DNA from 3 places in the Mesorhizobium sp. WSM3879 genome. Region 2 is predicted to be linked to each of the others. Evidence: predicted binding sites of a transcription regulator. Region 2 holds the regulator's gene; each other region holds the start of a gene.
What was found. The regulator HrcA, encoded in region 2, represses chaperone genes, less so after heat shock. The targets are predictions, from matches to a motif close to GTTAGCACTCNCNNNNNGNGAGTGCTAAC.

Region 1: groES (co-chaperone GroES) is a predicted target of HrcA. The motif match lies at 3,461-3,489, and genes of this name have one in related genera.
Region 3: groES (co-chaperone GroES) is a predicted target of HrcA. The motif match lies at 3,776-3,804, and genes of this name have one in related genera.

The regions. Positions count from the first base shown of each region.
Region 1 covers NZ_NSFZ01000009.1:155,439-162,256, forward strand. The annotation lists gene CK218_RS20925 (hypothetical protein) at 1-365, shown strand, start outside; gene CK218_RS20930 (hypothetical protein) at 407-1,834, opposite strand; gene CK218_RS20935 (Hsp20/alpha crystallin family protein) at 2,213-2,722, opposite strand; gene CK218_RS20940 (Hsp20 family protein) at 2,807-3,286, opposite strand; gene groES (co-chaperone GroES) at 3,635-3,949, shown strand; gene groL (chaperonin GroEL) at 4,003-5,631, shown strand; gene htpG (molecular chaperone HtpG) at 5,903-6,818, shown strand, end outside.
Region 2 covers NZ_NSFZ01000003.1:245,465-252,282, reverse strand. The annotation lists gene hemW (radical SAM family heme chaperone HemW) at 1-263, opposite strand, end outside; gene rdgB (RdgB/HAM1 family non-canonical purine NTP pyrophosphatase) at 260-937, opposite strand; gene CK218_RS07800 (VOC family protein) at 937-1,347, opposite strand; gene rph (ribonuclease PH) at 1,424-2,140, opposite strand; gene hrcA (heat-inducible transcriptional repressor HrcA) at 2,304-3,386, shown strand; gene CK218_RS07785 (hypothetical protein) at 3,418-3,615, shown strand; gene CK218_RS07780 (sorbosone dehydrogenase family protein) at 3,726-5,075, shown strand; gene CK218_RS07775 (LysE family translocator) at 5,188-5,805, shown strand; gene cysK (cysteine synthase A) at 5,993-6,818, shown strand, end outside.
Region 3 covers NZ_NSFZ01000012.1:110,886-117,703, forward strand. The annotation lists gene CK218_RS23845 (YkgJ family cysteine cluster protein) at 1-256, shown strand, start outside; gene CK218_RS23850 (LysE family translocator) at 434-1,045, shown strand; gene groL (chaperonin GroEL) at 1,698-3,350, opposite strand; gene groES (co-chaperone GroES) at 3,415-3,711, opposite strand; gene CK218_RS23865 (class I SAM-dependent methyltransferase) at 3,939-4,739, opposite strand; gene CK218_RS23870 (hypothetical protein) at 4,810-5,661, shown strand; gene CK218_RS23875 (SDR family oxidoreductase) at 5,658-6,419, opposite strand; gene CK218_RS23880 (LysR family transcriptional regulator) at 6,523-6,818, shown strand, end outside.

The sequences.
Region 1 (6,818 bases), on a different contig from region 2:
CCGTCGCGCGGCTCGGCGGCTGGACGCAGGATGTCGGACCGATCTACGACCAGCAGGTCGTCGTCGCGGTGGTAAAGGGCGACCGCGTCCTGATCGCCGAGGCGCCCGCGTCACCGGCCGTGCCGAAGATCGCGGCCTGCGAGGCGCTTTGGACCGCGGCGGACGCGGCTGCCCAGAAATTTCAGCAGACCTATCAGAACTCGGACCTGAAGGACCAGCAGGCCTATGATTCCGCCAACGCCGCCTGGGAAAAAGGCGACGGCGATTATCGCGCCTGCATGGGCGAGCGCCTGCCGGGCGATCCGGCCTTCCCGGCACTGCTTGCCGAGGCCCAGCAGCTTGCTGACCGGATGACCGGGAAGTAGGCCCAGAGCGGTGAAGCGCCGAGCTGGCTAACATCCTTCCCTCAGCTCGCGGCGGCCCTCATGTTGCGCCGGCGCCTGGCGGTGGGCCGCGCCGGCTCCACGATATGCCCGTTGGTGACATGCCCATTCGTCACGGGCACAACATCCTGCCGAGCCCGGGCGTCCGTCACCCTGTGCAGCCGCTCGTAAGGCAGCAGCTCCTTGATGCGGGCATTCAGCGTCTCGACCTCGGCGCGCAGGTCCTCGCATTCCTGTTTCTGGATATCGAGCTGGATCTGCTCCGACGCCTGCTGCAGCGATAGCTGCGAGAGATTGGTGCTGATCACCGACAAATTCTTCTTGTCCAATTCGCTCTCGTTCCTGAGAACGGCAAGCTTCTCTTCCGCGATCTGCCGCTCGGTCACGGCGTCATTCAACTGCGCCCTCAGTCCTGTCGCCTCGGCGACCGCATCGGTCTTGTCGATGGAGGCCTGCTCGAGCCGCGATTGCAGCTCCTGGATTTCGGAGCGCAAGCCGCGCAGCTCCGCCCGGCTCCGCGCAAGCTCCGCCGCGCCATCGCTTTCGGCAATGCGGGCGGCTTCGGTTACCTCGGCAAGCTTGGCCTGCGTCGTCTCCAACGATTTCTGCAGCCGGGCCTCCTCCTTCTCGTGGCTACCGAGCTGGGCCATCAGTTCGGCAACGCGCGTGGCTTCGTTGGCGTGGGTCGCCGCGAACTCGTCGAATTTGTGCCGGGCCTCGGCCTCGCGCTTTTGCGCCTGCTCCAGCTCGATCGAAAGCCCGACCTGCTTCTCGCGCAGCAGCTTGTTCTCGACAGCGCGCCTGTCGGCTTCGACGGTCTTGGCCGTCAGGGTCTTGACGATCTCACCGAACTCAGCCTCGCGCCTGGCGCTCTCATTGCCCATCTCGACCATTTCGAGCCGCACCGCTGCAAGCGCCTCGCGCAGCGACTCCCTGTCCTGGACGAGACTTGCCTCGCGCTGCTGCCAGGCCTCGGCCGCGCCGTCGCGTTCGCGCTGCTTGCGCGTAGCGTCAAGCAATTGTTCCGACAAGGCCTTGTGTTCGGCGCCCAGAGCGGCGTTCTCCAGCTCCAGCTCATTGGCGCGCAGCGCATCGCGATGCAGGGCGTTCAGGATATCGCGCGTCATGTGGTGCGCTGTGGCGATCTCGGCCAGCCTTGACCCGATCTCCTCCAGATGACCCTGTCCGTCGCGGAAGAGTCCGGAAACGGCTTCCAAGGCGGCCAACCGTGTCTGGGTGTGCGGCGTCAGCCGGGAGGCGGAAGCCTCGGACTGAGTCTCGCCCGGCGGATCCTCCTCGCTTGCCGCCAGGTCGGCGGCAGAATCGTATCCCGGGGACGTCTCTTCGTCAGCCGAAAGACATTCTTCGAAAGCCTCTGCCAGATCCGACTGGAGCTCTTGAAATTCCTTGTCTACGTCCTCGGCCCGTTTGATCAGGGATTTGAAATTCATAACGGCACACCTCTTACGCTCACACCCGCCGTATTACTTAACGAATTGCTAATCTAGCCCTTAACGTTCCGTACGGGAAGCCTGACCAAAAGAAGGAAGGAATTAAGGTTATCGCGGATTTCCAGAGGCTTGCGCGGTGTTCCGTCAGCGGCATCTGCGCTCAGCGCGGTAAACGGTTAGAATGGCCTGCGTCGGCCGCACGTCATCGAGCCGCAAGCGAGCCTCTTGCGCCCGCTGCGAGCGGATCACTCGTTTGGAAAGGGAGCCGTTCCACGCTCCAGCCAGCACCCACGCCAGCGTTGGCCGTTCCATCTAGCCACGAGAGTTCCGTCATGCCGCAGGGGCCGGACCGGTCGGTCCAACCCCTGCACTGAGACATCAGCTCTTGATTTCGATACGCTTGGCCTGCGACTGCGCCTTCGCGGTCTTGGGCAGCATTACCGTCAGCACGCCGTTCTTGAAGCGGGCATCGATCTTGTCTTCTTCGATCTCGTAGCCCAGCGGGATGCGACGCTCGAAGCGGCCATAGACGCGCTCGGAGAACTGCCGCTCCTTGTCCTCCGTCTCGGAGCGCTTTTCACCCTTCAGCGTCAGCACGCCATCATCAAGCAGCACCTCGATGTCCTTCTCGTCCAGGCCCGGGACTTCGGCCGCCACCTTGATCTCCTTCTCGTTGTCGGAGATCTCAACGCTCGGCCAGCCGGCACCAAAGGCTGATACGCCGCCTAGGGATGGCAAGCCGGAACCGAAACCCCGGAAGACGTCGTCGAACAGCCGATTCACCTCGCGATGCAGCGACAGGAAAGGATCGCGTTCGCCGTCGCGGAAGACACTTGGAACCTGGTTGCCATTGTTTCGGCCCCAGGGAATCAGATCACGAACACTCATTTTTCCTCCTTTCTGTTCATCCGGAAGACACAGGAAGCGCCGGGAACATCACCCGGCGCTTGGCGCAAAGCGCGGCGAGAAGGCTCAGGCCGCCTTGTTGTCGGCCTCGATTTTCTTTGTCGCCGCGGCCTTTGGCGATGATTTGTCCGCCGTGATCTCGATCCGGCGCGGCTTCATTTCTTCCGGGATCTCGCGTTTGAGGTCGATTGTCAGCAGGCCGTTGACGAGGCTCGCATCGACGACCTTGACGTGATCGGCAAGCTCGAAGCGACGCTGGAATGCGCGGCCGGCAATGCCGCGATGCAGGTACTCGCCGTTGTCCTCGCCTGCCTTTTGGCCAGAAACCATCAGCATGTTCTGCTCCTGGGTAATGGCCAGTTCGTCCTGGCTGAAGCCTGCCAGGGCCATGGTGATGCGGTAGTCGTCCTCGCCGCTCTTGGCGATATCGTAGGGCGGCCAGTTGTCAGCGGTTTCGATGCGGCTTGCGGTCTCGAGCGCGTTCAGCATTCGATCGAAGCCGATGCTCGACCGGAACAGGGGAGAAAAGTCGAAACTGGTTCTCATAGCTACATCCTCCATTGAGCAACATAGATACGAGGAGCGCCAAGGCAGCGGCGCTCCTTGACCTTGCCGGCCACTTCAGGCGCCGGCAGGTTCGATTTGGGAATTGATTCCTTTGCCGTCAAGGGGTCCGGGACGTGCCCGTCAAAGCTGCATAATTACCTTTGTTTTCACGGCGCTAGCACTCGGCTGTTGCGAGTGCCAAAAAATTTCTTGCGGCCTCTTGAAACCGGCGCGTGCAAAACCAAATCCACATGCGCGAGGCCGAAAAGGATCGCGAGCCCCGCTCCGGTCCTTCCGGTCCGGAGTGGAGGAACCTCTCAAAATCTGTTTGTCCCGAAGGAGAACGATATGAAGTTCCATCCATTGCATGACCGCGTTCTGGTCCGCCGCGTCGAGGCCGAGGAGAAGACGGCCGGCGGCATCATCATCCCGGACACGGCGAAGGAGAAGCCGCAGGAAGGCGAGATCATCGCCGTCGGTTCCGGCGCGCGCGACGAGAGCGGCAAGCTCATTCCCCTCGACGTCAAAGTCGGCGACCGCATCCTGTTCGGCAAGTGGTCCGGCACCGAGATCAAGCTCAACGGTGAAGACCTGCTTATCATGAAGGAAAGCGACGTGATGGGTGTGGTCGAGCAGACATCGGCGTTGGGAAAAGCGGCTTGAACCGGCCCAACCCGATCCGGTGAATGAAAGCTGCCTGCTGAAGGAGTGTTCCAATGGCTGCCAAGGAAGTGAAATTCCATTCCGACGCCCGCGACCGCATGTTGCGCGGCGTCAATATTCTCGCCGACGCGGTGAAAGTCACCCTCGGCCCTAAGGGCCGCAATGTCGTCATCGACAAGTCGTTCGGCGCCCCGCGCATCACCAAGGACGGCGTCACCGTCGCCAAGGAGATCGAGCTCGAGGACAAGTTCGAGAACATGGGCGCGCAGATGGTGCGCGAGGTCGCCTCGAAAACCAGCGATATCGCCGGCGACGGCACGACCACCGCGACCGTTCTCGCCCAGGCCATCGTCAGGGAAGGTGCCAAGGCCGTTGCCGCCGGCATGAATCCCATGGATCTGAAGCGCGGCATCGACAAAGCCGTCGAGGCTATTGTTCAGGAGTTGAAGACCAACGCCCGCAAGGTGACCAGAAATGACGAGATCGCCCAGGTCGGCACGATTTCGGCCAATGGTGATGCCGAGATCGGCCGTTTCCTTGCTGAGGCGATGCAGAAGGTCGGCAACGAGGGCGTCATCACCGTCGAGGAAGCCAAGACCGCCGACACCGAGCTGGAAGTGGTCGAAGGCATGCAGTTCGATCGCGGTTATCTCTCGCCTTACTTCATCACCAATCAAGATAAGATGCGCGTCGAGCTCGAAGAGCCCTATGTGCTGATCCACGAGAAGAAGCTTTCCAACCTGCAGGCGCTGCTGCCGGTTCTGGAGGCGGTGGTTCAGTCGGCGAAGCCCCTGCTCATCATCGCGGAGGATGTCGAGGGCGAGGCGCTCGCGACGCTGGTGGTCAACAAGCTGCGCGGCGGCCTGAAGGTTGCGGCCGTCAAGGCTCCGGGCTTCGGCGACCGCCGCAAGGCCATGCTGGAGGACATCGCCATCCTCACCGGCGGCACCGCTATCAGCGAGGATCTCGGCATCAAGCTTGAGAACGTCACGCTGGAGATGCTCGGCCGCACCAAGAAAGTGGTGGTCGAGAAGGAGAACACCACGATCGTCGATGGCGCCGGCAAGAAGGAGGAGATCCAGGGCCGCGTCGCGCAGATCAAGGCGCAAATCGAGGAGACCACCTCGGACTACGATCGCGAGAAGCTGCAGGAGCGTCTGGCCAAGCTCGCCGGCGGCGTGGCTGTGATCCGCGTCGGCGGTTCGACGGAGGTCGAGGTCAGGGAGCGCAAGGACCGCGTCGACGATGCCATGCATGCGACGCGCGCGGCGGTCGAGGAAGGCATTCTTCCGGGCGGCGGCGTGGCGCTGCTCAGGGCCGCCAATGCGCTCGACGCGGTGGCTGCCGACAACCCCGACCAGAGATACGGCGTCGACATCGTGCGGCGCGCCATCGACGCGCCGGCGCGTCAGATCGCCGAGAACAGCGGGGCGGAAGGCTCGATCATCGTCGGCAAGCTGCGCGAGAAGACCGATTTCGCCTATGGCTGGAACGCCCAGACCGGCGAATATGGCGATCTTTTCAGCCAGGGCGTTATCGATCCGGCCAAGGTCGTGCGCACCGCGCTGCAGGATGCAGCCTCGATCGCCGGCCTGCTCGTCACCACAGAGGCGATGGTCGCCGAGAAGCCGAAGAAGGAAGCGGCACCCGCCATGCCCGCCGGCGCCGGCATGGACTTCTAGGACGCTGGGGAGGCGCGGCGCCGACACAGCCAATCTCCCCCGACAGGGTCCAATCGGGGGAGATTGGTCGTTAGGGCAAAAGGGAGCGCGAGGGAAACGGCACCCTTCTGAATTGACAAGAACCGGAAAAGCGAGAAAGCACTCCGCGACAGATCGGCTGGCGGGACGCGCCCCCTTTGTCCTGTCGGACATCTCCCCTCATCGGCGGAGATCGGCAGGTTCGACACGCCGCGGCGCGACGGGCCAGAGTTACTATGTGGGAAGATTCTGAATGACGACGGATACCAAGACGACGGAAACCAGGACATTCGAGGCGGATGTCTCGCGGCTGCTGCACATGATGGTACATTCGGTCTATTCGGACCGGGACGTCTTCCTGCGCGAGCTGATCTCCAACGGCGCGGACGCGTGCGAGAAGCTGCGCTTCGAAGCGATCACCCGTCCCGAGCTGCTGGGCGAGGACGCAAAGCCGCGCATCACCATTTCGGCCGACCCCGACAACAAGCAGCTTGCCGTCGAGGACAACGGCATCGGCATGGGCCGCGAGGAGATGGCCGAGGCTCTGGGCACCATCGCACGCTCCGGCACCCGTGCCTTCATCGAGCGCGTCGAGGCCGGCAAGGCGACTGAGGACTCGCAACTCATCGGCCAGTTCGGCGTCGGCTTCTACTCCGCTTTCATGGTGGCCGATCATGTCGATGTCATCAGCCGGCAGGCCGGCAGCGAGGAACCCTGGCGCTGGTCTTCCGACGGCAAGGGCACCTACGAGATCGCTCCCGTGCCGCTTGCGGCAGCTCCCAGGCGCGGCACGCGCGTCGTGCTGCATCTGATGGACGATGCGAGTTCCTACACCACGCCTTACCGGCTCGAAGGGCTGGCGAAGTCGCAGTCCGGCCACGTGCCGGTGCCGATCACGCTTGTTGAGAAGCCGGGCGCCGAGCCGCGCGATATCGCCGACGGCACGGCGCTATGGGTGAGGCCGAAGAGCGACATAAAGCCCGAGGAATATACCGACTTCTACCGCAGCATCGCCGGCCAGTATGACGAGCCGGCCGCCACCATCCACTTCCGCGCCGAGGGTCGGCACGAATACAGCGCGCTTGCCTTCGTGCCGGGCTCGCGTCCGTTCGATCTCTTCGACCAGGACCGCAAGGGTCGTATGAAGCTCTACGTGCGGCGCGTCTTCA
Region 2 (6,818 bases):
GCTGACACCGTTTCCGGCTTCATCAGCGACGGCGTGCCGCCGCCGAGGAAGACGCTGGTCACCTCGCGCGGCCCGGTGCGGGCGCGCATGGTCTTCAGCTCCGTCTCGAAGGCCCGCGCAAAACGCTCCTGGTCGACCGGCTGGTGGCGAACGTGGCTGTTGAAGTCGCAGTAAGGGCATTTGGCCGCGCAGAACGGCCAATGAATATAGACGCCGAAGCCGGGGCTGCGGTCGAGCGGCATGGTCTGGCCTGTCCCAATCATTTTGACCTGAGCCGCGCCAGATCCAGCCGCGCCAAATCCAAGCGGGCCTGGGCAAACTTCTGGAAGGCGCGGGCGCGGTGCGACAGGGCTGTTGCCTGGCCGGGCTTCCAGCCATGCTTTTGCTCGGCGCTCATCTCGCCAAAAGTCTTGGCGAAGCCGTTGGGCAGGAACACCGGATCGTAGCCGAAGCCGAGCGTGCCGCGCGGCGGCCAGACCAGCGTGCCTTCGGCCTCGCCGCGGTAATATTCGGCCTCGCCATCGGGAAAGGCGAGGCAAATGACGGCGACGAAACGGCCGGTGCGCTGCGCCGGCTCGGTCGCGCCGACCTCCTGCAACGCCACTTCGGTGCGCTGCATGGCCATGCCAAAATCGCGTGTGCCGTCCGCCGTCTCGGCCCAGTTGGCTGTGTAGACGCCGGGCGCCCCGTCGAGCGCGTCGACGCAGAGCCCCGAATCGTCCGACAGCGCCGGCAGGCCGGTGGCCTTGGCCGCGGCATAGGCCTTGATATAGGCATTCTCCTCGAAGGTCGTGCCGGTCTCGTCCGGTTCCGGCAGGCCGTATTCCTTGGCCGACTTCGCCTCGAAGCCGAACGGGGCCATCAAGTCGGCGAATTCGCGCAGCTTGCCTTCATTGTGGCTGGCGACGACGATCTTTTGTCCGTTCAAAGAATGCATCAGAGACCCCAGATCCTTGGTTCGGCGAACTCGATCGAATTGCCCGAAGGGTCGCGGATATAGATCGAATGTCCGCCTTGCGGCCATTCGAAATCGCTTTCGATGGCGATGTTCTTGGCCGCCAGATGCTTGCGCCATTCGGCGATCTCGGCCGCAGTCGCGGTGAAGCAAAGATGCCCTTCGCCGACCGTGCCGTGCGGCGGCACCTTCAGCTTGGCGTCGGGCGCCGGCGGAATTTTCGTCGCCTCGGCATTGAAGATGAGCAGCACGCCGTTGCCGCAGCGGAAGAAGACGTGGCGGCCTTCGACCTTGCCCAGCGGATCCAGGCCGAGGATGTCGCGGTAGAAGGCTTCGGCAGCGGTTAGATCTGTGACGTAGAGCGCTGATTCCAGAATCGCGGAGGGAGTCACGAGGCGCCCCCCTCTGCCCTGTCGAGCAGATGGCCGGCAGGCCAGAGGGGGGTGCCTAGGCTCGGCATTCGAAAACCTACGCCACCGCCATCTGCTGCAGGCTGACCAGCCGAGAAATACCCTTCTTGGCCAGTCCCATCAGTGCCGAAAACTGCTCTTCGGAGAAGGGCTCGCCTTCCGCCGTGCCTTGGATCTCGACGATGCCGCCCTTGCCGGTCATGACGAAATTGGCGTCGGTGCCGGCCGAGGAATCCTCGAGATAATCGAGATCGATGACCGGCTGTCCGTCATGGATGCCGCAGGAGATCGCCGCGACATGGTCCTTGAGCACCTTGGAAACGCTGGCCATCTGGCGCGCTTCCATCCAGCGCAGGCAATCGTATAGCGCCACCCAGCCGCCGGTGATCGAGGCGGTGCGGGTGCCGCCGTCGGCCTGGATAACGTCGCAGTCGACGGTGATCTGCTGTTCGCCCAGGGCCTGCAGGTCGACAACGGCGCGCAACGAACGACCGATCAGCCGCTGGATCTCCAGCGTGCGGCCGCCCTGCTTGCCGGCGGAAGCCTCGCGGCGCATCCGCTCGCCCGTCGAGCGCGGCAGCATGCCGTATTCGGCCGTAACCCAGCCCTTGCCGGAATTGCGCATCCAGGCCGGCACCTTTTCCTCCAGGCTCGCCGTGCACAGCACATGCGTGTCGCCGAACTTCACCAGGCACGAGCCTTCGGCATGCTTGGAGACGCCGCGCTCGAAGGAGATGGCGCGCATTTCGTCGGGCTGGCGTTTGGAGGGGCGCATTCGGCCTTCTTTCCTTGGTTTTGGATTCGTCGGCGGCTTGTAGACGCATGCGACGGATGGCGCAAAGGAAAAGGGCGCCAAGGAAACGGCGCAAGCGAAAATGGCCCGGGTTGCGCCAGGGAGGCTTAAGTCTATATCTTTCGATAGGAGGTTTTTCGCTGGAATGAACAAGGCAGTCGATCCCGCATCGCAGCCGCCCGTGTTTCAGTCGCTCGACATGCGCTCGCGCGACATCTTCCGGCGGATTGTCGATTCCTATCTGCGCGACGGCGAGCCGGTCGGCTCGCGCAGCCTGTCGCGCATCCTGCCGTCGTCGCTGTCACCGGCCACCATCCGCAACGTGATGAGCGACCTTGAGCATCTGGGGCTGATCTACGCGCCGCATATCTCGGCCGGGCGCCTGCCGACCCAGACCGGCCTGCGCTTCTTCGTCGATGCCTTCATGGAGCTCGGCGATCTGTCGGACGACGAGCGCCGCGTCATCGAGGCGCAGGTGCGTGCCTCGGGCTCGGGCGCGACGCTGGAGCATATGCTGACAGAGGCCAGCCAGATGCTCTCCGGCATGTCGCGCGGCGCCGGCCTGGTGCTCGCCGCCAAGAACGAGGTGGCTCTGAAGCACATCGAGTTCATCCAGTTGGAACCCACCAAGGCGCTCGCCGTCCTCGTGTCGCAGAGCGGCGATGTCGAGAACCGCGTTGTCGACCTGCCTGCCGGTATCACCGTCTCGCAGCTGCACGAGGCCTCGAACTTCCTCAACGCCCATATCCGCGGCCGCACGCTGGCCGAGGCCCGGGTCGAGATCGCGCGCATCAAGGACGAGACCAGGGCGGCTCTCGACACGCTGTCGCAGGAACTGGTCGAGAAGGGCCTCGCGGTCTGGGCCGGCGCCGAAAGCGGCCTGCCGGCGCGCCTCATCGTGCGCGGCCGCGCCAATCTTCTGGAAAACGTCACCGCCCAGGCCGATCTCGAATTGCTGCGCCATCTGTTCGAGGATCTGGAAACGCAGGACGGACTGCTGCAGCTCCTCGATCTCGCCGAGGACGGTCCGGGCGTGCGCATCTTCATCGGCTCGGAGAACAAGTTGTTCTCGCTGTCCGGTTCCTCGCTCGTGGTCGCGCCCTATCGCGACAAGGATGCACGCGTCGTCGGCGCGCTCGGCGTCATCGGCCCGACGCGATTGAACTATGCCCGCATCGTCCCGATGGTCGACTATACGGCCCAGTTGATTTCGCGCATGTTGAGGTAGGCGAGCGGGAAACGTCGCAAGGAGGGTGGAAATGGCGCTGGAATCGTTCAAGGCCCAGATCAGCCTGCTGCTCGAGGAGATGGTGAACCAGCCGGAAGACGATCACGAGATCCAGGAGCTACTGCGCGAGAAGCTCAGGGAAATGCGCGCCATGGGCCTGCCGCTGCCGGCCGATCTGGTCGCGCTGGAAAAGCAGCTCGACGACGATCTGGATATCGAAGAGAGCTGAACTGCCGGCGCTTCCCGTCAAAATTTGCATGCCCGGCTTCTCTTTTGGAGAGCCTGCCCGATATTCGCTGTCTGGTTGCTGATGCACGATGGCGAATAACGGAGAACAGCATGATACGCATTGCCGGCCTTGCCGCCCTCGCCTTGCTCCTGGTCTCCGGCGCCGTCGCGCAGCAGGCCGACCAGCCCCTGCTCACCGGCAAAAAGGCCTTCGGTGACTGGAAGGCCGACCGGCCCGGCGTGCGGCGCCTCATCAGGCCCGACGATCTCCCGAAGCCGAATGTCGCCGAATCCGCCTCGAACGGCGGCGGTGTCACCGATCGCCCCGAGGATGCCAAGCCAGCCCTTCCACCCGGCTTTTCGGCCGAGCTGGTGGCTTCGGGCATCAGCAGCCCGCGTGTCGTGCGCACGGCGCCGAACGGCGATCTCTTCGTCGCCGACAGCAGGGCGAACCAGGTCCGCGTCTATCGACTGGCCGAAGGCAGCGCCAAGCCCGCCGAGAAGTCGGTCTTTGCCAAAGGCCTGACCCGGCCCTACGGCATCGCCTTCTATCCGCCGGGCGACAAGCCGCAATGGGTCTATGTCGCCAACAGCAACAGCGTCGTCCGCTTTGCCTATCGCGACGGCGACCTCAAAGCTTCGGGCAAGCCCGAAACGATCGTCTCGGACATCCCGTCGAGCCATCACTGGACGCGCGACATCGCTTTTTCGCCCGACGGCAAGACGCTCTATCTCTCGGTCGGCTCGGGCTCGAATACCGCAGAGGGCATGGGAGCGAGGCCGAAGGGCGGCGTCGAAGAATGGGCGAGATCGGCACCGCTCGGCGCTACCTGGGGCGCGGAGGAAGGCCGAGCGGATGTGCTCGCTTTCGATCCTGACGGCAAGAACCGCAGGATGGTCGCCACCGGCCTGCGCAACTGCTCGGGCATGACGGTGCAGCCGGCCACGGGCGCGCTCTGGTGCGTCGTCAACGAACGCGACGAGCTCGGCGACAACGTGCCTTTCGAATATGCGACCGCCGTCAAGGAGGGAGCCTTCTATGGCTGGCCCTGGTACTATATCGGCGACAACGAGGATCCGCGCCACAAAGGCGCGCGGCCCGATCTCGCCGGCAAGGTCACGGTGCCGGACGTGCTGATCCAGGCACATTCGGCGCCGCTCAACATCGCCTTTTACGAGGGCGGCAACTTCCCGGCCGACTATAAGAGCGACGCCTTCGTCACCCTGCACGGCTCGTGGAACCGCAATGTCCGCACCGGCTACAAGGTGGTGCGGCTGAAGTTCAAGGACGGCAAGCCGACCGGCGAGTATGAGGATTTCGCCACCGGCTTCGTCATCGCGGACGATGCGGTCTGGGGCCGGCCGGTCGGTGTCGCGGTGGCGAAGGATGGATCGCTGATCCTGACCGAGGACGGCAACGGCACGATATGGCGCGTCACCTACGGCGACGGCCGGTCCTGAAGCGGCGCTGGTGCAACCGAATCCGGCCGCAAGGCAATTAACGCCGCCCCGACGCCGTGGTAAGAGGCCGCCGCTCTGGATCGCGATCTCGGGATAGCGCTGGGTTCAAGCCATGACACTGACAGGATTTCTCGCCTACAGCGCCGCCCTCGGCGTCGCCGCCGCCATTCCGGGCCCCGGCGTGACTGCGCTTGTTGCCCGCGCGCTCGGCTCCGGCTTCCGTTCGTCGCTGGCTATGTCGTTCGGTCTCATGCTCGGCGACATTACCTACCTCACCGCCGTCGTGCTTGGCCTCGCCTTCGTCGCCCAGACCTTCGGCATGGTGTTTCTCGCCATCAAATGGGCGGGCGTCGCTTATCTCGCCTTCCTTGCCTGGCGCTTCTGGACGAGCGGCATCTCGCCCGAAACGGTCGAGGCGCGGAAGAGCAAGAGCGGCCTGGCGTCGAGCTTCATCGCCGGGCTGACGGTGACGCTCGGCAACCCGAAGACGATGATCTTCTATCTCGCCATCACGCCGACCATCGTCAATCTGAAGACGATCACGCCGGCCGACTACGGCATACTCGTCGCGCTGACCGTCGTCGTCCTGTTCGTGGTGCTGGTCCCCTATCTGGCGCTGGCTGCCAAGGCGCGCTGGTTCCTGAAGTCGCCGCGCGCGCTCAAGGTGCTGAACCGCACCGCCGCCGGCTTCATGATGGGAGCGGCAGCCGCCATCGCGGCCCGTCAATAGGCTGCATTCTCAACCGGCCCCCATTTCGGGGAAAGCATCCCCAAAACGGGCCGATCCGGAAAATGCATTCCGGCGCGGGGAGGTTTTCAGCAGCCGCCCCACTCGGATATTTTCGGCGGGCAGCCTATCTTGCGCGGCTGAAAGCCTTATTCTGTTTGCCTATGCCTTTGCCTTGGGAGCGAAACCAATGAACAAGCCCGTCACCTCCGCGCGTGTCCCCGGCCGCGGCCGCATCTTCAACTCGATCACCGAGACGATTGGAGACACGCCGCTGGTGCGGCTGGATAAATTCGCCAAGGAGAAGGGCATCGTCGCCAACCTGCTGGCCAAGCTCGAATTCTTCAACCCGATCGCCTCGGTCAAGGACCGCATCGGGGTCTCGATGATCGAGGCTCTGGAGGAGGCCGGCAAGATTGCGCCGGGCAAGACCACGCTGATCGAACCGACCTCCGGCAACACCGGCATCGCGCTGGCCTTCGCCGCCGCCGCCAAGGGTTACAAGCTGATCCTCACCATGCCGGAGACAATGTCGGTCGAACGTCGCAAGATGCTGGCGCTGCTCGGCGCCGAATTGGTGCTCACCGAAGGGCCGAAAGGCATGAAGGGCGCCATCGCCAAGGCCGACGAGCTTGCCGCGACGCTGCCCAACGCCATCATACCGCAGCAGTTCGAGAATCCGGCCAATCCGGAAATCCACCGCCGCACCACGGCGGAGGAGGTCTGGAACGACACCAATGGCGAGGTCGACATCTTCGTCGCCGGCATCGGCACCGGCGGCACGATCACCGGCGTCGGCCAGGTGCTGAAGAAGCGCAAGCCTTCGCTGCATGTGGTGGCAGTCGAGCCGGAAGCCTCGCCGGTGCTCTCCGGCGGCCAGCCCGGCCCGCACAAGATTCAAGGCATCGGCGCCGGCTTCGCGCCCAAGATCCTCGACACCACGATCTATGACGAGATCGTCAGGGTCTCGAACGAGGATTCGGTCGCCAATGCGCGCCTCGTCGCCCGCCTCGAAG
Region 3 (6,818 bases), on a different contig from region 2:
CGACGAGCTGGTCGCGACCGACCTGTCAGGCATGCGCTGCGAGGACGGCCGCTGCGCCGCGCTTCACGGCGAGGTGGGCAAGCAGACGGCCTGCGCGATTTACGAAGCCCGCCCGCATGTCTGCCGCGCCTGCATGCCCGGCGGCGACGACTGCCTGATGGCAAGGGCCGCCCATGGGCTGGCGGTGGAGAGCGTGATCTCCCCCCTCGAGGGGGAGATGGCCGCGAAGCGGTCAGAGGGGGTCGGTCTCACATAAATCGCCAACGTGATCGCGTCGGGAAAAGGCCGCGCTCTACACGAGGCGAGCCCCCTCTGTCGCCTTCGGCGGCATCTCCTCGCGGGGGACCACAAGGGGGAGATTACTCTCTTCCCCCGCTTGCCCACCTCCACACCTCCCGATAACTTCCGCGCCGGGCAGGCCGTGGAGGAAACCGTGAGCATCGAATTCCTGTTGACGTCGCTGATTATCGTCGCTTCGCCCGGCACCGGCGTTCTCTACACGCTGAGCGCCGGCCTCTCGCGCGGCGCTCGCGCCGCGATCATCGCCGCTTTCGGCTGCACGCTGGGCATCATCCCGCACATGGCGGCGGCCATCACCGGCCTTGCCGCGGTGCTGCACACAAGCGCCGTCGCCTTCGAGACGCTGAAATATCTCGGCGTCGCCTATCTGCTCTACATGGCCTGGAACACGCTGAAGGAGAAGGGCGGTCTTGCTCTCGATCAGAACGTCGCGCCACGCTCTGCCCGAAAGGTGATCACCTCCGGCATCCTGATCAACATCTTGAACCCAAAACTGTCGATCTTCTTCTTCGCCTTCCTGCCGCAATTCGTCAGCACCACCGAGCCGCACGCTTTCGCCAAGATGCTGGAGCTGTCCGGCGTCTTCATGCTGATGACCTTCCTTGTCTTCGTCGTCTACGGCGTGTTCGCGGCTTCGGTGCGCAGCCATGTCGTGTCGCGGCCGATGGTGCTGACCTGGATGCGCCGCACCTTCGCCGGCGCCTTCGTCATGCTGGGGGCCAAGCTGGCGCTGGCGGATCGGTAAGCGAACCGTGATATAGCCCATCGCCTCGACTATCGCCCGTCCGCGACGCGGATCAGGTTGACGCAGGGATGGCCGAGCGCTGGCGCTGGCGCTGCTGATCTCCCTCCTTGAGGGGGAGATGTCGCCGAAGGCGACAGAGGGGGTCGCCGCGCGTTGGAGCGCCAGCGCCTTCGTTGCACGGGAGTCGTCGCCGGAGCCTTATGCGCGGGACCCCCTCTGCCCTGCCGGGCATCTCCCCCTCAAGAGGGGAGATCAGCTGTTGCGCAGGCCTTCGCCAATCGCAACAGTATAGAGGTCTTGTCTGCTTTTGGACCGGCTGCCCGCATGCCAAAACAAAAAGGGCGACATGTCTGCCGCCCTTTCCATATTCGCTATGGGACCGGACTTCTTAGAAGTCCATGCCGCCACTCAAGCCCGCTTGCGGGCTTGAGCAATGTTAGTTGATGGGCGTGCTTTATGGAGTTCTGGTTGCGAATGATCTTGTCCGAAAAGTCTGCAACTTTTCGGGATCATTCGTCAATTAGAAGTCCATGCCGCCACTCAAGCCCGCTTGCGGGCTTGAGCAATGTTAAATGATGGGCGTGCTTTATGGACTTTTGGTTGCGAATGATCTTGTCCGAAAAGTCTGCAACTTTTCGGGATCATTCGTCAATTAGAAGTCCATGCCGCCCATGCCGCCCATGCCGCCGCCAGGCATGCCGCCCGGCATACCGCCGGCGGCTTCCTTCTTCGGAGCCTCGGCGATCATGGCTTCGGTGGTGACCAGCAGGCCGGCGACCGAGGCCGCGTCCTGGAGAGCGGTGCGGACGACCTTGACCGGGTCGACGATGCCCATGGCGATCATGTCGCCATATTCGCCCGTCTGGGCGTTGAAGCCGAAGGTCGCGCCCTTGTTCTCGAGGATCTTGCCGGCAACGATCGAGGCTTCCGCACCAGCATTGGCCGCGATCTGGCGAGCCGGAGACTGCAGCGCGCGGCGCACGATGTTGATGCCGGCAGCCTGGTCGGAGTTGACGCCGGTTGCCTTGAGGTTGGCCGAAGCGCGCAGCAGCGCGACGCCGCCGCCGGCGACGATGCCTTCTTCAACGGCCGCGCGGGTCGCGTTCAGAGCGTCGTCAACGCGGTCCTTCTTTTCCTTGACCTCGACTTCCGTCGCGCCGCCGACGCGGATCACCGCGACGCCGCCCGCGAGCTTCGCCAGACGTTCCTGCAGCTTCTCCTTGTCGTAGTCCGAGGTGGTCTCCTCGATCTGCTGCTTGATCTGGGCGACGCGGCCCTGGATCTCGGCCTTCTTGCCGGCGCCGTCGACGATGGTGGTGTTCTCCTTGGAGATCGACACCTTCTTAGCGCGGCCGAGCATGTTGAGGCCGACATTCTCGAGCTTGATGCCGAGGTCTTCCGAGATGACCTGGCCACCGGTCAGGATAGCGATGTCTTCGAGCATGGCCTTGCGGCGGTCGCCGAAGCCCGGAGCCTTGACGGCGGCGATCTTCAGGCCGCCGCGCAGCTTATTGACGACCAGCGTGGCCAGAGCCTCGCCTTCGACGTCTTCCGAGATGATGAGCAGCGGCTTCGAGGTCTGAACGACCGCTTCCAGGACCGGCAGCATGGCCTGCAGGTTGGAGAGCTTCTTCTCGTGCAGCAGGATGTAGGCGTCTTCCAGATCGGCGACCATCTTGTCGGCGTTGGTGACGAAGTAGGGCGAGAGATAGCCGCGGTCGAACTGCATGCCTTCGACGACTTCCAGCTCGGTCTCGGCGGTCTTGGCTTCCTCGACGGTGATGACGCCTTCGTTGCCGACCTTCTGCATCGCTTCCGCGATCATCTTGCCGACCGACTCGTCGCCATTGGCCGAGATCGTGCCGACCTGGGCGACTTCTTCCGAAGTCTTGATCTTCTTGGCGGCCTTGCCGAGAGCGGTGACGACTTCGGTGACGGCGAGGTCGATGCCGCGCTTCAGGTCCATCGGGTTCATGCCGGCGGCAACAGCCTTGTTGCCTTCCTGGACGATCGCCTGGGCGAGAACGGTCGCGGTGGTCGTGCCGTCGCCGGCGATGTCGTTGGTCTTCGAGGCGACCTCGCGAACCATCTGCGCGCCCATGTTCTCGAACTTGTCTTCGAGCTCGATCTCTTTGGCGACGGTGACGCCGTCCTTGGTGATGCGCGGAGCGCCGAACGACTTGTCGATGACGACATTGCGGCCCTTCGGACCGAGGGTGACCTTCACCGCGTCGGCGAGGATGTTGACGCCGCGCAGCATGCGCTCACGGGCGTCGCGGGAGAATTTTACGTCTTTTGCAGCCATAGTAAGCTCCTGACAGGGGCTCGGACAGAGCCCGAAAATTCAGTTGATAGAGAGAGGCCGATGATCAGCCGATGATGCCCATGATGTCGGATTCCTTCATGATCAGAAGGTCTTCGCCATTGAGCTTGACTTCGGTGCCCGACCACTTGCCGAACAGGATGCGGTCGCCGGCCTTGACGTCCAGCGGCACGAGCTTGCCGCTTTCGTCGCGAGCGCCGGAGCCAACGGCGATGATCTCGCCTTCCTGCGGCTTCTCCTTCGCCGTATCCGGGATGATGATCCCGCCGGCTGTCTTGGATTCGGATTCAACCCGGCGAACGACCACGCGGTCATGAAGCGGGCGGAACTTGGACTTTGCCATGTTGTCTTCCTCGAATGAGAACGGTGAGAACTGTTCCTCCATCCGGCGAGGCCGCCGGATATAAGTTAGCACTCACCTAAGGCGAGTGCTAACGTGGCGCTGAGATAGGCTGATGGCATGCGAGAGTCAAGGCGCGCGGGGAGGGGCAATGGCGCAATTTTTCTCAGGCGGAGCGCTGGGCGGAAATGCGGTGGCTGCGCGAAGCGTGGGCGAGCAATCCAGCTCGTTTAGTCCAGGCGCTTCGGCGAGCGCAACACCAGCAGCGGGCAGCGTTCGGCCAGACCGTATGTGCCGCTAGAGGTCAGCCGGAGATCTTCGAAGAAGGTCCGGCCTTCCTCGATGAGCGCTGCCGCGGGGGCGAAACTGTAGACGGCGGACGAGTTCCGGTAGACGTCTATGGTTCCGATGACCGGCAGTTCCCATCCGGTTCGGGCCGAAAGCTCCTCGCGGTCGGGAAACACCCTTTCGAACTGTTCGAGGATGGCTTTGACCGGGATCGTGTAATCCGGCGCGTCGCCGATCGCGGTCATGGCCACGCGCCATTTGAGCTCATGGAAAGTCGAGACGCCGCCGCTTAGTGCCAGAGCGCGGACATCCTTCGGGTCGTCCGGCGTTGCGGGAGAGGCGTAAAGCCTGATGCCGGCGCGGCCGTCGGACTTGAGCGCGCGTGCGATCGACGCAAATAGCGTGCGCCTGAGGCCGGCATCGCCGATGACCGAGAGACATCCGTCGCCGATCAGCGCCTCGACGCTTGCATCGGCGCACGGCAGATCGAACCAGTCGCCCTGCACCGCCTTGCGCGTATCGGTGTCGCCCGGCCAGATGCCGGCAATCATGTCCGAAGACTCGTCGACCGCCGTCATCGTGGCGCCGAGCCCGGCGAGCTCGGGTGTCACGCCGAGCATCACGACATCCGACGGGGCAAGGTCGAGTTCGCGGTCGTAGCTTTCGACAACCTCCGCCGGCGGCCGCAGGGGTGTGCCGAGCAACTGCCAATGTTTGCGAATTGCATTCCAATGCTCGGTCATGCAAACCCCAGCCCGGTAGCGCGTTGTATCCGATCGAATAGTGGACGACGCTTGATAGGCCAAGGGAACAATGGCACGCATCGCCGTCATCACGCATGAGTTCGACCGCTTCCAAAGCCGGCGCGGGCTGCTATGGCGCCGGGACAGCCCGTACATGCTCTTCGATCTGCTGGAGGAACTGAAGAGGCGCGGCCATTCGGTGCAGGTCCTCAGCGGCACGTCGGCGAAGCCGGCCGCCGATATCGCGGTGCTGCATGTCGACGCGACGGTTACGTCGCCCGATTATGTCGAGTATGCCCGCGCCTTTCCCTTCTGCCTCAATCTCGGCGCCGCCGACATTTCCAAGCGCCGCATCAGCGGAGCCGTCGTCGGCAAGGACGACGGCTGGAAAGGGCAGGTTATCGTCAAGAGCAGCCTCAACCATCGGGGAACGCCGGAACAGCAACTGAATCGGCGCGCGCGGCGCGCCGGCAAGCCGATGCCCTTCCCCGGCGTCGAATCTTTCGACCAATACCAGATCCATGCCTCGCTCGCCGACGTTCCGGCCGAGCTGTTCGGACGCGAGGACCTCATTGTGGAAAAATTCATTCCCGAGCCTGAGCCGGATGGCTTTGCCGCCCGTTTCTGGCTGTTCTGCGGCGAGCGCGAGCGCTGCACACGCCACGTCTCGCCGCAGAGCCTGGTCAAGGGCGACGACACGATCCGTCGCGAGGCGGTTCCCGTACCGGACGAGCTTCGCGCGCTAAGGCGCAAGCTCGGCTTCCACTACGGAAAGTTCGATTTCGTCATGCATGAGGGCAGGGCGGTGCTGCTCGATGCCAACAAAACGCCCGGCCGCGCCCGCAATCTGTCGAGCTTCATCGCCGCCGGCAATGCCAATCTTGCCGACGGCTTCGAAGGGTTGATCCGCCAACACGCTTAGATATTCATGCCGCCCGAGACCTCGATGCGCTGGGCGTTGACCCAGCGATTGTCCTCCGACAGCAGCGAGGCGATCATCGGCCCGATATCGTCGGCGACGCCGGCGCGGCCGAGCGCCGTCATGCCAGCCACGACGCGGTTGATCTCGGCGTCGTCGCGCACATGGCCGCCGTTGAAGTCGGTGGCGATGGCGCCGGGCGCCACGGTGTTGGCGGTGATGCGGCGCTGGCTGAGCTCCTTGGCGAGGTAGCGCGTGAACACCTCGATGCCGCCCTTCATCATCGCATAGGCGGCCGAGCCCGGAACCGAGAAGCGCGCCAGCCCGCTCGACACGTTGACGATGCGGCCGCCATCGCTGATCAGCGGCAGCAGCGCCTGGGTTAGGAAGAACACGCCTTTGAGATGGATGTTCATCAGCGTGTCGAATTCCTCTTCCGTGGTCTCGGCGATCGGCTTGCGGAGGCCGGTGCCGGCATTGTTGACGAGATAATCGAAGCGGTCGCGCTGCCAGGTTTCCTGGAGCGTCTTTGTCAACGCCGCGACGAAAGCCGGGAAGGTGGCAACGGCGCCGGCGTCGAGCTCAAGCGCCGCGGCGCGGCTGCCGGCGGCCTCGATCTCGGCGATCGCCGCCTTCGCCTCGTCGGCGCGCGAGCGGTAGGTGAGGATGACGTCGACGCCTTTGCGGGCGAGGTTGAGCGCGGTGTTGCGGCCGAGGCCGCGGCTGCCGCCGGTGATGAGGGCAATGGGGCGAGTGGTCATGGCAAATCTCCTTTTGGCGATGGGGATCCATATACTCGCGCGAATGACCGATATAATCTGGCTCGGACTGCCAACTCTATTCAGGATCTGCGAACAATCAGCGATGGACAGGTTCGACAGCATGCGGCTCTTCACCCGCGTCGTGGAACGGCGCAGCTTCACGGCGGCCGCCGCCGATCTCGGCTTGCCGCGCTCCAGCGCCACCGCCGCGATCAAGCAGTTGGAGGAGCGGTTGGGCGTGCAGTTGCTTCGCCGCACCACGCGCCACGTCACCACCACGCTCGACGGTGAAGCCTATTACCAGCGTTGCATCGGCATCCTCGCCGACATCGAGGATGCCGAGGGCGGCTTCGGCGCGCATGAGGTGCGCGGACGCCTCAGCGTCGACGTCAACGGCCA